DNA from 3 places in the Fervidobacterium changbaicum genome. Region 2 is predicted to be linked to each of the others. Evidence: riboswitches for the same ligand, from Rfam matches in the RefSeq annotation. Region 2 holds a riboswitch; each other region holds the start of a gene.
The links. Region 2 has a riboswitch for cobalamin ahead of CBS1_RS02025 (ABC transporter substrate-binding protein). Riboswitches for the same ligand answer to the same signal wherever they lie in the genome.
Positions count from the first base shown of each region.

Region 1: linked by a shared signal. The riboswitch ahead of cobT (nicotinate-nucleotide--dimethylbenzimidazole phosphoribosyltransferase) and the one ahead of CBS1_RS02025 (ABC transporter substrate-binding protein) in region 2 are both predicted to bind cobalamin.
Region 3: linked by a shared signal. The riboswitch ahead of CBS1_RS09500 (ATP-grasp domain-containing protein) and the one ahead of CBS1_RS02025 (ABC transporter substrate-binding protein) in region 2 are both predicted to bind cobalamin.

Region 1 covers NZ_CP026721.1:1,253,861-1,258,095, reverse strand. Annotated here, with positions in the region: gene cbiR (cobamide remodeling phosphodiesterase CbiR) at 1-440, opposite strand, end outside; gene CBS1_RS05925 (bifunctional adenosylcobinamide kinase/adenosylcobinamide-phosphate guanylyltransferase) at 467-964, opposite strand; gene cobT (nicotinate-nucleotide--dimethylbenzimidazole phosphoribosyltransferase) at 961-1,989, opposite strand; cobalamin riboswitch at 2,054-2,222, opposite strand; gene CBS1_RS05915 (extracellular solute-binding protein) at 2,418-3,455, shown strand; gene CBS1_RS05910 (hypothetical protein) at 3,594-4,235, shown strand, end outside.
Region 2 covers NZ_CP026721.1:434,415-438,649, forward strand. Annotated here, with positions in the region: gene CBS1_RS02020 (FecCD family ABC transporter permease) at 1-697, opposite strand, end outside; gene CBS1_RS02025 (ABC transporter substrate-binding protein) at 701-1,609, opposite strand; cobalamin riboswitch at 1,670-1,840, opposite strand; gene CBS1_RS02030 (hypothetical protein) at 1,911-2,303, opposite strand; gene feoB (ferrous iron transport protein B) at 2,300-4,201, opposite strand; gene CBS1_RS02040 (FeoA family protein) at 4,198-4,235, opposite strand, start outside.
Region 3 covers NZ_CP026721.1:2,082,672-2,086,906, reverse strand. Annotated here, with positions in the region: gene CBS1_RS09505 (succinate--CoA ligase subunit alpha) at 1-431, opposite strand, end outside; gene CBS1_RS09500 (ATP-grasp domain-containing protein) at 415-1,470, opposite strand; cobalamin riboswitch at 1,532-1,710, opposite strand; gene CBS1_RS09495 (thiamine pyrophosphate-dependent enzyme) at 1,942-3,795, shown strand; gene CBS1_RS09490 (2-oxoacid:acceptor oxidoreductase family protein) at 3,792-4,235, shown strand, end outside.

The DNA of each region.
Region 1 (4,235 bases), 820 kb from region 2:
TGTCCGGTGTCAAAAACCGTTCTGGAATGTTTAAAGTAGTGCTCTTTGAGATTCTCAACGCTTATCTTTGGATGATTTAACAATAATTGGAGTTCTTTGCTTTCAAAATCCCCAGTGTCAAATTCTTCAAAAGGATGCACGACGTAGTTTTCGATTTCAAAGTTGTTTTCGAGGTATTTGAAAGCTTCGAAAACATTCGAAAGTGAATCAGTTGGCAGATGTGCGGTGTATTTTATACCCGTTTGCCTTGCGATCTCAAAGAGATAGTCTTTCTCTTTTTCAAGCAAATTGAACGTATCTTCGTCCCAAGTGTAGACGAGTAATTCGACAAACTGAATTGTTCTGAAGTTGCGAGTTATGTATTCGACATTTTCGTAGTAGGTACCCGGTATTATCCACGATGTTGTACCGATAAGTTGTTTTTCCAAATTTGTATGCACGAGCCCATCTCCTGTAGGCAGATTTTTTACTTAATTCTGATTTCTATCCCGGCCACAACAAGGTAAACTTCGCTTGCAAGTTTAGCTAACTTTGCATTCGTTTTGCCGAGTGTTTCCGCAAATTCCCTGGCTAATTTGTTTTCCGGTATTATTCCCCAGCCAACTTCGTTCGTAACAATAATAACTTCCGTTCTCATGGAAGCGAGAGTTTCAATGAATTTCCCAAGGTGCTCTTGTACGTTCACTTCGTAATAGTAAAGGTTACCGAGGTAAGTTGTGAGGCACTCAAAGACAACAACGTCGTACCTTCCGTCTATTGTTCGCAAGACTCGACTTACTTCCACGGGCTCTTCGTACGTATCAAAAAGGTTTCTTCTTTCCTCTTGGTGTCTTCTTATACGCTCTTTCATCTCCTCATCGAACGGTACACCCGTTGCCAAAAACGCACGGGTTTGGTATTTTAAAGCTTTATTCAATGCAACTGTACTTTTGCCTGACTTAATTCCACCTGTAACGAGTATCAAATGTTATCACTACCTTTAGAAACACCTGCACTCTCAAATGTTGCCATCTCTCTTATCATCTTGATAGCAGCCTCGATTAGAAAGATGGAGAGTGCGGCCCCAGTTCCCTCGCCAAGCCTCATATCAAGGTCGAGTATAGGCCTGAGTCCCATTTCATCGAGCAATATTTTGTGCCCCTTTACCATCGATTTGTGGCCAGCGAAGACAAAACCAGTCACTTTTGGGTTCATCTTCCATGCAATTAGCAAGCCTGCCGTTGTGGGAAAACCGTCCACAATCACAGGGATCTTGTGCTCTGTAGCTTCGAGAATGAAACCAGCCATCTCACCCATGCAAAATCCTCCGACTTTGTGAAGGATATCGATTGGATCTTCTTTTTTTGGATTATTAACTTCCAAAGCTCTTACTACCGCTTGTTTTTTTCTTTCTAAACCTTCACTGTCAAGAGGAGTGCCAATATCGAGAATTTCATCAATCGAAAAACCGAAAGCAGCAGCGATTGCGGTGGCGGTGGTAGTATTCCCTATCCCCATATCACCTACCACAAGCAGATCAGCACCTTCCTTAATTGCGTTTCGTGCTATCTTTCGCCCGAGTTCCAAGCTAGTATTTGCTTGTTCTATCGTCATTGCTGGTCCTTTTGTGAAATCCGCTGTGCCGTATCCAACTTTTGCGTTTATGAATTTCGGGTGAGCGATGTCAAAATCTCCATCCACACCCGCATCGACTACGTAAACATCCGCTCCTACGTGTCTTCCAAAGACGTTTATCGCCGCACCACCGTTTAGGAAATTGAGAACCATCTGATAGGTAACCTCTTTTGGATATGCGGAAACGCCGTTTTGAACTACCCCATGATCCGAAGCAAAGACGTAAACACGCTTATCTTTAGGCAGGTCCGGAATGACTTTGTTTTGGATAATCCCCATCTTCAAAGCGATTTCTTCCAAATAACCAAGACTTCCAACAGGTTTTGTGAGGTTGTTTAAACGTGAAATAATCTGTTCTCTGATACTAACATCCATAACGCAAGTCCCCCTTTTTTCTTAAGAATAAACAAAAAGCTTCCCAAATGACCCGAGTCATTGGGAATTGCATACCTGCAAGATCGGTCTCCCGGCTTGTGGATCGTCCTACTCTTCGCGCCTTCCCAGCCAAACGGCCAGTGGCATAGATGCGAATTTCGTCCCCACTCACGGTTGCTGGGCAGCCTCGGACTTTCACCGAAGTTCCCGGCATCATGCAGGCTGAATCTATTCATTTTTCATTTTTATTATTCTATCACATATATGTGGAAAGACAAAGTTCTTTTTTCATCATATGTTGTCCAAAAAACAAGAAAAATCTCTCTTTTATCATCGGGAAGGATGAATGATAAGTTATACTTGAAAGTACTTCGTGTTATAATTGAAAAGTGAAGCATTATTACAGAAAAAAGGAGGTTGAGGTGGAGATGAAGGCTCTAAAACGTGTATTTGATTTAGTACTCGTAGGAGTGTTATTTTTGCTTTTGATTACTCTCTTGGGCTCGTGTAATAAACAGTCCACACTTCGCATTTACAATTGGGCGGATTACATTCCAGAAGAAGTAATTGAACAATTTGAAAAGGAGTACAACTGCAAGATCATCTACGACACCTACGCTTCGAACGAAGAGATGTTCGCAAAAATCAAAGCGGGCGGAACTGGGTACGATATCGTCTTTCCTTCTGGTGATCACGTGAAGATGATGATAAACGAAGGGCTGTTAGAAAAGCTCGACTTGAACAAAGTCCCAAACTTCAAGAACATTGACCCGCTTGTATTAGCGAAAACAACGTACGATCCAAACCACGAGTATTCCGTGCCTTACATGATGGGAACTACTGGCTTAATAGTTAATAAGAAATATCTCAAAGACTACGAAAAATCCTGGAGCATATACGAACGTTCGGATTTAAAAGGCAAGATGACGCTTCTTGATGATATGCGTGAGGTCTTCGGAGCAGCGTTGAAATACCTCGGCTATTCTGTAAACACGACAAATCCAGAAGAGATAGAAAAAGCTAAACAAGTGATACTTAAATGGAAAGAAAACATCGTAAAGTTCGATGCAACTACGTATGCGCAAGGTGTTGTAAATGGCGAATTCTGGGTCGTGCACGGCTATCCAGAAAACGTCTTCCAGCTCATCCCCGAAGAGGAACGGGAGAATTTCGAATTCTTCGTTCCTAAAGAAGGCGGAACACTCTGGATCGATAATATGGTTATATTAAAAGATGCCAAGAATAAAGAACTTGCGTACAAGTTTATCGACTTCATCTTAAGACCGGAAATTGCTGCAAAAATCTCCGATTATTTAATGATCCCATCTCCTATAACAGATGCTGCAAAATATCAACAAGTAGAACCACTCTACACACTGAATCAACTAGAAAATTGCGAAATAATAGATTACATAGGAGAATACATTGATCTCTACAACAAAGCTTGGGAAGAGATAATAAAGTGAACAAAATGCTAACATTAAAACGGGGCTTGTGAAAAGCCCCGTTTTTTATACTCAGTCCGGTAGCACAAAATGAGACTGCTTATTGTAGAATTGTAGTAGAATCTGAAAACACTCCAGAAACACTCCAGAGGTGGTTGGATGATTAAAATTTTTAAAGAACAGGTCGAATCAGCTGTTAAGGTGTACGAGTTAGCCAGTGAACTTCAGAATATTGAAAAAGCACTAAAGAAGGTGAGAAACACTTTCCCAGACTTTACCGTCCAATCTGTACTTGTTAAGGTTGCGGTTGTGAACTCACTTTACAACACAAATATCTTTCGAGTATACGATGTCGCGCATCATATTTCAGAACTTATCGCACAAGATGGCATTGTTATTGAACCTGAATTTGTAGACAAATTGTCCGTTGTTGTCTTGAAAAACAACGGTGACGAAGGGAAGGAAAAGCACTACATCAGCTTCACTTCAGTTTTGGCACATACTTTCTTAAGCGAAAAGTTCCCAATTTACAATTCCGTTATAGCCCGCATGGTTGGATACCATGTGCATGAAGAAATTAAGGGCAACAAGAAATACGCCACGTACAGCGATTTCTACCATGATTTCTACATGCTTTTGAACTCGCTTGATTTCAAAACTTCTGTTTTTGATCTGCACAGGTACCTTTGGATTTCTGGTGAATACAGGAAATACAGCGGTTTCAGACCTTGGGAAAATCCAAACAACGAAATAAATCCTGACTTAAAGAAGGTGTTTAAGAAAAAAGGCGAGGACATACAA
Region 2 (4,235 bases):
CTACGTTGATTCCCAAACTTTTTGCTTCTTTCTCACCAAGGGTCATCACATCTAAACGTTTGCTCAATGCAAATGAAAGCAGTACAAGTACTCCAAGAGAAATCGAAGGTACTATCAAATCATGAAACGTTATTCCAGAAAATGTTCCATAAAGCCATACATGTCCGCTCACAAGTGTCTTGTTTGCTATGTTTAAAAGCAACATACTTCCAGCAGAAAACAATGTGCTAACAAGCACACCGCTCAAGACAAGGTGAACTGTTGGAACGACGCTTCCTTTTTTTGCTAAAACAATGGAAAGTGTAGATGCAACCAGGGCGAAGATAAAGCTCATCGTTGGAATGCTGACATGTGCTATTGAGTTCACAATGAAATATATAGCCAGAAGAGCTCCAAAGCTTGCGCCTGCTGAAGTGCCAATAAGATAAGGATCAACAAGAGGGTTTTTCATGATAGCTTGGAATATGTTACCGACCAAGGAAAGAGCTATGCCTGTCAAGGTAGCCATGAGAACTCTCGGCAATCTTAGGTTGAAAATTAAGTACCTTTCGGAAGTTTCTTCGCCGATTAGTTTGAATAACCTTATCGGACTTACGTAAACTGTTCCAAAGGATAAGTTAACTAGGAAGACGATGACAAAAACGACAGGGAGCAGATACCTCCCTGTCGATTTTAACCAGCGAATCAGCTTTTGCAAGAATTACTTACCTCCGTAGAAGAAGTTGTAGAATACTTCAAGATAATCGAAAAGATGCGGAGCAGCTTGGCTTACTTCACTGCCATCAACAATAAAGACTTTCCCAGTTTTTACAGCTTTCAAGCTTTTCATTATTGAATGGTTTTTTACAGCCTGTTCAACTTGCTTTGGATCTCCGTATGCGCCAATAATTATGATATCCGGATCTTCTTTTACGAGCCATTCCCAGCTTACCGATAACCATCCATTGTTTCCGCTGTAAGGTGCCGCGATATTTCGTCCACCGGCGATAACGATTAGTTCGTTCATATAGGAACCGGTTCCTGCGGTCCACAATTCTTTTACCTTGTCATCTGGAACAGTTATTGTAAAAAATACCGTGGGTCTTTTTTCCAATGGGATTTTCGAAGTTTTTTGTCCCATCTCGGTCATCTTTTGCCGGAGCTGATTTACAAGCTTATCGGCTTTCTCTTTAACGTTGAAGATCGCTCCCAACTGTCCAACAGCCTTTATTATATCGGTCAGTGTGTTTGCATTGAGAACGTAAGCTGTCAACTTTGCTTTTTCTAACTTTTCTACTTCAGGAAACTGAAAACCACCGAACATTATAACGAGGTCAGGCCTTAACGAGTAGATCTTTTCAATGTTGAGAGGGACCATATTACCGATGTTTTCTGCCTTCTGATAACTATCCCAAGCGGTGACACCTATAATGCGATTTTCTAATCCGAGTGCTTGTAAGTATCTTGTTGCGCTTGGTGCAGCGGAGACAACCCTCCTTGGTGGCATCGGAATGTTTACGATCCTTCCAGCGTCATCAACAACAGCGATCGCAAGTGACAGGACCGACGCAAGAAGCACGACAGCCAGTACAACTTTCCTGAAAGAACCTGAATCCAAAAGCTTCACCATACTAAGACACCCTCCCTCTTTGCAAAAATTTATCGCCATCCCCAGGCTACGTGGTGGATGGCAACCTTCCTCTGCATGCCAGGTCTCCCGACTCACGGATCATCCTACTCCCTGCACCTTCCCAGCTCCAACTGAGCCAGTGGCTTTCTGCAGGTTTCGTCCCCGCTCACGGTGGCGGCCCCGTGCCGGATTTTCACCGGACTTCCCTTAAACATGCAAAGGGAGGTTTATTTGACTTTTTCCTATATTATACACGAACAATCCAAAATCAACAACCACAATTTTTACTGACTTTACCCCTTTAATAATTTCTAACGGCTTTATTTCCGGGCTTCAAACCCACTTTTCTTAAGTAGAATACGTTAAACAAAGAGTATGCTCCTGTTATCAGAAGGATTATATCGGAGAGTGATAATTCATTCGGTCTTTCTCCAAACAAGAGATTCACAAATGAAATCAAATATCCCAAGAGAACATAACCGGCAGCTATGGTGAAAAGCACACTACCAACATAAAGGTGAGCTATTCTAAAAGAGTAAGACGTACTCCCAAATTCTCGAAAGGCAGTCAAAAAAATCAAGGTGAATGAGAAAATCACGAGCGAAAAGATGAAATCACCTCTTATTATGTACATTAAGAATGTCAGGAGTGAGAGGAAAAGCTCTAATCCTAAAATCTTATTCAGGCTTCTCATAAAATCACCCTTCCAATGCTGTAAACTATCAGAGATAGGATGTACGAAATGGATAAGCTATAAATCACGGCCAATAACGTGTATTTCCAGCTGTTTGTCTCGCTTTTGATTGCAGCGAGCGTTGCAAAACACGGCATATAACCGAGAACGAACACCATCAACGTTGCACCTATTACAGCATCAATTGATATATTTGCTACATTTTGGTAAAACTGCGAAAGTGACGATACGATAACCTCCTTAGCAACACCTCCAAAGATAAGGGATGCAACAATTTGCCAGGAGAACCCCAAAGGAGCGAATAAAGGTTGGAGGAACTTTCCAACTGTAGCAACAAAACTTCTCTCTATATCTCCATTGGCTGGAAAATAACTAAGCGCCCAAATAACAACACTAGCGACAAAGATGATCGTTCCTGCTTTCTCTAAAAAGTGCTTTCCTCTATTCCAGACGTACGTTAAAACGTTTGAAAGTTTTGGAAACCTGTACCTTGGTAGTTCCATAACAAGTGGAACCGCTTGGCCTTTGAGTATGAATTTGTTCACTAACCTTGAAGAGACTGCTGTAAGTAATAAGCTCAGAACGTATATGGCAAAGAATGCCTCAGCTTTATGGTTAGGGAATGCGATGCTAACAATCAGCAAGTAAACAGGGATTCTTGCACTACAGCTTATAAATGGAGAAACCAGTATTGTGGTTATTCTTTCTCTCTCGTCCGCTAGTCCGCGAGCTGCCATAACTGTGCTGACATTACATCCAAATCCTAACAGAAGTGTCATAAATGATCTCCCCGTAAGTCTGAGTGAGTACATGAGCCTATCAACGAGAAAGGCTATACGTGGGAGATAACCGCTTTCTTCCATAATACCAAGTGCGAAAAACAGTGCGAATATGCTCGGAACAAATGCTAAGACACTTCCAACTCCATTTATAATTCCTTGAGATACTAGCGATGTCAGTAATGTATCACTACCCACGGCATTTGCCAGTTTCTCGAAAAGGTATTCAAGAAGACCTACGAGAGGTTCGGAGACTTTAAATGTGAAGTTAAATGCAAGATACATAAGTGATATGAATATTGGGATACCTATAAACTTATGTGTTAAAACGTGATCAAGCGCTTCCGTGACACCAAGTACTTCTTCATTTCTCTTTATAGCCAGTTGAACAACATTTGAAATGTATTGGTATTTAACCAAAGGAATCTCGGTTTTCATATCGGGCGATATGCTATTCAAAATCTCATTTGCGCATTCCTTTTTGACAAAGTCATGGGCAAATTTATCACCTTCGATTATTTTTACCGCCATAAAGCGTTTGTTGAATTGTTCAGTCACACACTGCTCAAGTGACCTTATTTTTTCTTCGATCTCCTTTCCATAATCAAGCATTAGAGGTCTTGTTTGCTTTTTAAACACACTTATTATTTTTTCTTTGAGTTCCTCGATACCTTCGCCCGTATGAGCGGACGTGAGCACCACAGGAACTCGCAAATACGTTTCCAATGTGTTTTTATCTATCTTTATTCCATTCTTCTTCGCTTCATCGATGGCATTAAATACGGCAATGACGTTTAAACCCAATTCAACAGCTTCCAGTAACAGATATATCCCTTGCTCTGGACTCATGCTGTCTATAATAACCACTGTCACGTTTGGAGGAGAAAAAATCAAGTAATCTCGTGTAACTTTCTCGTCAACAGACGTTGCCGTCAAACTATATACCCCGGGTAGGTCAACAAAATGGAGTGTGTAGTCACCAAAAACAGTGGCACCTTCTATTCGGCTCACAGTGACACCCGGCCAGTTGGCTACATACTGACGTGCACCAACCAGCTTGTTAAATAAACTGGTCTTTCCAACGTTTGGATTCCCAAGCAATCCCACGGTGATAATCATTTGTGATCACCCTTTGTATTATCCTCCAAGTTCT
Region 3 (4,235 bases), 620 kb from region 2:
ACTGAACCTGGTGCAAAGTACTTTTCTGGCATTATTCCGACTTTGAACCTTTCTTTAGGATGAATTACACCAGGACAGTTTGGACCTATAAGAATTACTCCTTTGCTCTTTGCTATACTAACCATCCTTATTGAATCATGAATCGGAACGTGTTCGGTGATTACAACGATCTTTTTCACCCCGTTTTCAACAGCATCGTTGAAAGCTTCAAGTACGTACTGGGCAGGAACGAAAAATATTGCTGTGTCAATATGGTCAGGAAATTGCGAGAGGCTTTGGTAAACTCTTACCTTTTCAATTTCTCTTACTAACCGATTCTTACTCACAACACAGTTAACCTTTGTGCCGTATTCAATCATCTTTTTTAAATGAAAACTACCGTACCTTCCAGTCCCACCGTACACACAAACTCTGTCATTTGCTGAGAACATGGACCATCCCACCTTTTCTTAAACTCTCGATGAGTTCTTTCATATCGCTCACAGTTGGGATGTTATATCCTTCAAGCATTTTCCTTGCGAGCAATTCGTTGTTACCGGAAAGCCTGATAAGTAAAGTAAAATCAGGATTTTGCTTCTTAAAATTTATAATTCCCTTGGCTATTTCAACACAATCAGTAATTCCACCGAATATGTTAAGAACGGCACAATTCGTGATTTCCTTAACTTTATTCAAAGCGTTGTAAACACTCTCAGCAGTTGCTCCACCACCTATGTCACAGAAATTCGCTGGTCTAAATCCATGCTCAACGAGGGCATCAAGTGTCGCCATTACAATCCCAGCACCGCAACCGATAACACCAACACCACCTTCGTGTAATTTGACAAACGAACTTTCCGGCATCTCTTCATCTAACCATAGCTGTCTGAACAGAGCACTATCGTCTACGTGGAATACGGCATCAAGCGCTATAAATTCACCATCCTTTACAACGAACGGATTAATCTCAAGAAGCGTTAAATCGTATCTTACGAATACATCTTTCAACTTGAGAATCAGCTTTCTTAACTCCGCAGGGAAATCCTCTGGATTGTTGCTTTTTATAATCCTATCTGGATACTTTTGCGAATATTCTTCTACATCTATCCCGCCTTCCGGTGCAAAAACGATAACGATATCTCTGATGTTCCTATCGATTGAAATAGAAAGGTACATTTCTTTTTCGTGCGGGATAAATTCTTCCACGAGAACCCCATAAGGTCTTTCCCCTTTGATTTCCATCTGGGAGATTTTGACAATTTCTTCGAAAGACTCTTCTAAGTTTTTGACGATTTTAACTCCACCAGCTTTCATGCGCCCACCGACGAGTACCTGCGCTTTCAAAACCTGTGGAAATCCAAGCAGGGAAAGTCTTTCAGAAAAGCCACTCAAGTTTTCTAAGATATCTTCCCTTGTTATCAAAACACCGCTTGGTATCCTGACGCCTTCCGCTTTCAGAACCCGTTTTGCCAAATACTCGTGCACCTTCATCTCATCAACCTCCCCTTTAAAAATTCAAAGAAAAATTCCCCCAAAAATCTGCGGTTTTTGGGGTGCCCATCCCTTAAAGGCAGGTCTCCCGACTCGTGTATCATCCTACTCCCTGCGCCTTCCCAGCTTTGCAGCCAGTGGCATATTGCAGGTTTCGTCCACACTCACGGTGGCCCGACCGTCCCGGATTTTCACCGGAGTTCCCTTTTAAGCTTACGCACCTTTAAGGGTAGGGGATATTCATTTTTCAACTATATCATAATTGAAAACACACTCTGTTTCAAGAAAGAAAAAATCGTCCAAAGTTATCTGCATGGTTAATTAGATATACCTTTCACCTTTTTTCTTCATTATACACCTTTTTGCTAACTTTCGATTTCTGAAAAATTTCGTGTAAAATTCATATCTGTACAAAGTCTACTCTTTTATGATATAATAAGTTAAACCTAATTTACTTTAGGAGGTGGGCGAATGAAGAGCTTAGGGGAGGTTTTGATACAACGAGGTCCATTTTCCGAGATAGTTATTGGTAATTCTGCAATTGTTCGGGCAATGCTTGAAAGTGGTGTTAAAGTGGTCACCTCGTATCCTGGCTCTCCCACGCCAGAAATAGCGGAAGCGATCAATTCTATACCTAAAGACAAAAATCCTCTTTACTTTGAATTTTCAACAAACGAGAAAGTAGCACTCGAATTGGCATTTGGAGCGGCGGTGAATGGATATACATCGTGCGTGTTCTTTAAAAGTGTAGGAATGAACGTTGTTGCGGATTCGTTTGTCCAGCTCAGTATGATGGAAATTCCCGGCGGGATGGTAATTGTAACCGGCGATGATCCAGGAGCGAACAGTTCACAAAACGAACAGGACAACAGGCACTACGCAAGGCTCTCATACACACCTATCTTCGAACCGAAGGATGCGCAGGAAGTCTATGAGATGTTCAAAAAGGCTGTGGAATACTCAAGAAAGCTGCGTTCTCCCGTTGTTCTTCGCTTGACAACCCACACCGCACACTTTAAACAGAAGGTCAGTTTTGGAGTTTACGAACCATCCCCAACTGGTGAACCTCTCTTCGATCCAAACGCCAACGGACCTTACATCCCAATAGCGCAGAACGTACCTGTAATGAAAAGAAGGGCACTTGAGAAACTCCTAAGGTGGCAGGAGATATCTGAAAATTACGCTTTCTTGCAAGGTAATGGGAGCGACGTTGGTATCATAACCGCTGGGCTTCCTTATCTTTCGTTACTGGATGTTCTTGGTGAAAGCGCAAAGAAGGTTGATATATTAAGGCTGGGAATGGTTTACCCACTCCCCAGAAAAGCGATTTCGGAATTTCTCAGAAAGCACAAGGTAGTGAAAATCCTTGAAGAACTCGATAATTTTATAGAAGAAAAGGTGAAAGCCATCGCCTATGAGGAAAGAATTGACGTCGAGATAGTTGGGAAAACCGATATTGAGGACTGGATAGGTGAATACACGCCTGAGAAGGTTTACTCTGTTATGTCCAAATTCTCACCTGAGCTGGTAAGGAAAGTTGAAAAGCCAGTAAAGTTCGTTCGTGTTGTCAACCGCCCACCTCAGCTTTGTCCAGGCTGCGGTCACAGGCCGGTCTTTTACGTTTTATCGAAACTTTTAAGGGAGAAGGATATTTCTGTGGCGGATATAGGTTGTCATACGCTGGGATTTTTGGAGCCGTACAAGGTTGGTCAAATCCTGCTGTCCATGGGGCATTCAACCGGTACTGCTTCCGGTTTGAGTATGTTCAATAAAGATAGGAAAGTTGTGGCATTCCTTGGTGATTCAACGTTCTTCCACGCCGGATTGCCTGGAATTATCAACGCTGTCTTTAACAAACACAACTTTACACTCGTTGTGATGGAGAACGGAACAACGGCGATGACAGGCCATCAAGACCATCCTGGAAAAGCTATTAAAATAAGGCAGATACTTGAAGCCATAGGGGTTAAACACATCTGGGAAGTTGACACGTACCAGCAAGATAAACTCGAAGAAATCCTAAAGACTGCGCTCGAAACACCGGAATTCAACGTGGTAATAGCCAAGCATCCATGTATGTTGAAATTCACAAGGGAAAGGCGGAGAAAAGGCATTATAAAAGTACCGCAGATGAAGGTAACGAACAGATGCACACTAGCTGGTGTTTGTATCACGAAATTCGCATGTCCTTCGTTCCAAAGAGCCGATGATGGAAGCATCTTTGTTCACGAAGACCTATGCATCGGTGATGGTTCTTGTATGGTTGTCTGTCCATCAGGCGCTTTGGAATTTGAAAAGATTGAAACAGGTGGTGGTGCAAAATGACGAAATTCACTGCGTTCAATATCTTTTTAATCGGTGTCGGTGGTCAAGGTATCGGATTGTTGAGCGAGATACTTATCCGTGCGATAGATTACAGTGGTCAAAGGTGTATCGGTGTTGACACGCATGGTTTAGCACAAAGAGGAGGCGTTGTTTCGTCGCATATTAAGATTGGCGATGTAAATTCTCCGCTCGTTCTACCGGGCGATGTGAATTTAGCACTCGCACTTGAAAGACACGAAGCCGCTCGTGCTCTGAACTATCTGAAAGATAATGGAATACTTGTCTATTACAACACATCCTGGCAACCACTACCAGTGAGGCTTGGTAAAGAACCAGAGATAAAAGAGGAAGAAATCGAAAGCACAGCAAGGCAGAGGAATATATCAGTTTTCAAAGTCAAATACGCTCTTCCCGATTCAAGAATGCAGAACATCGCATTA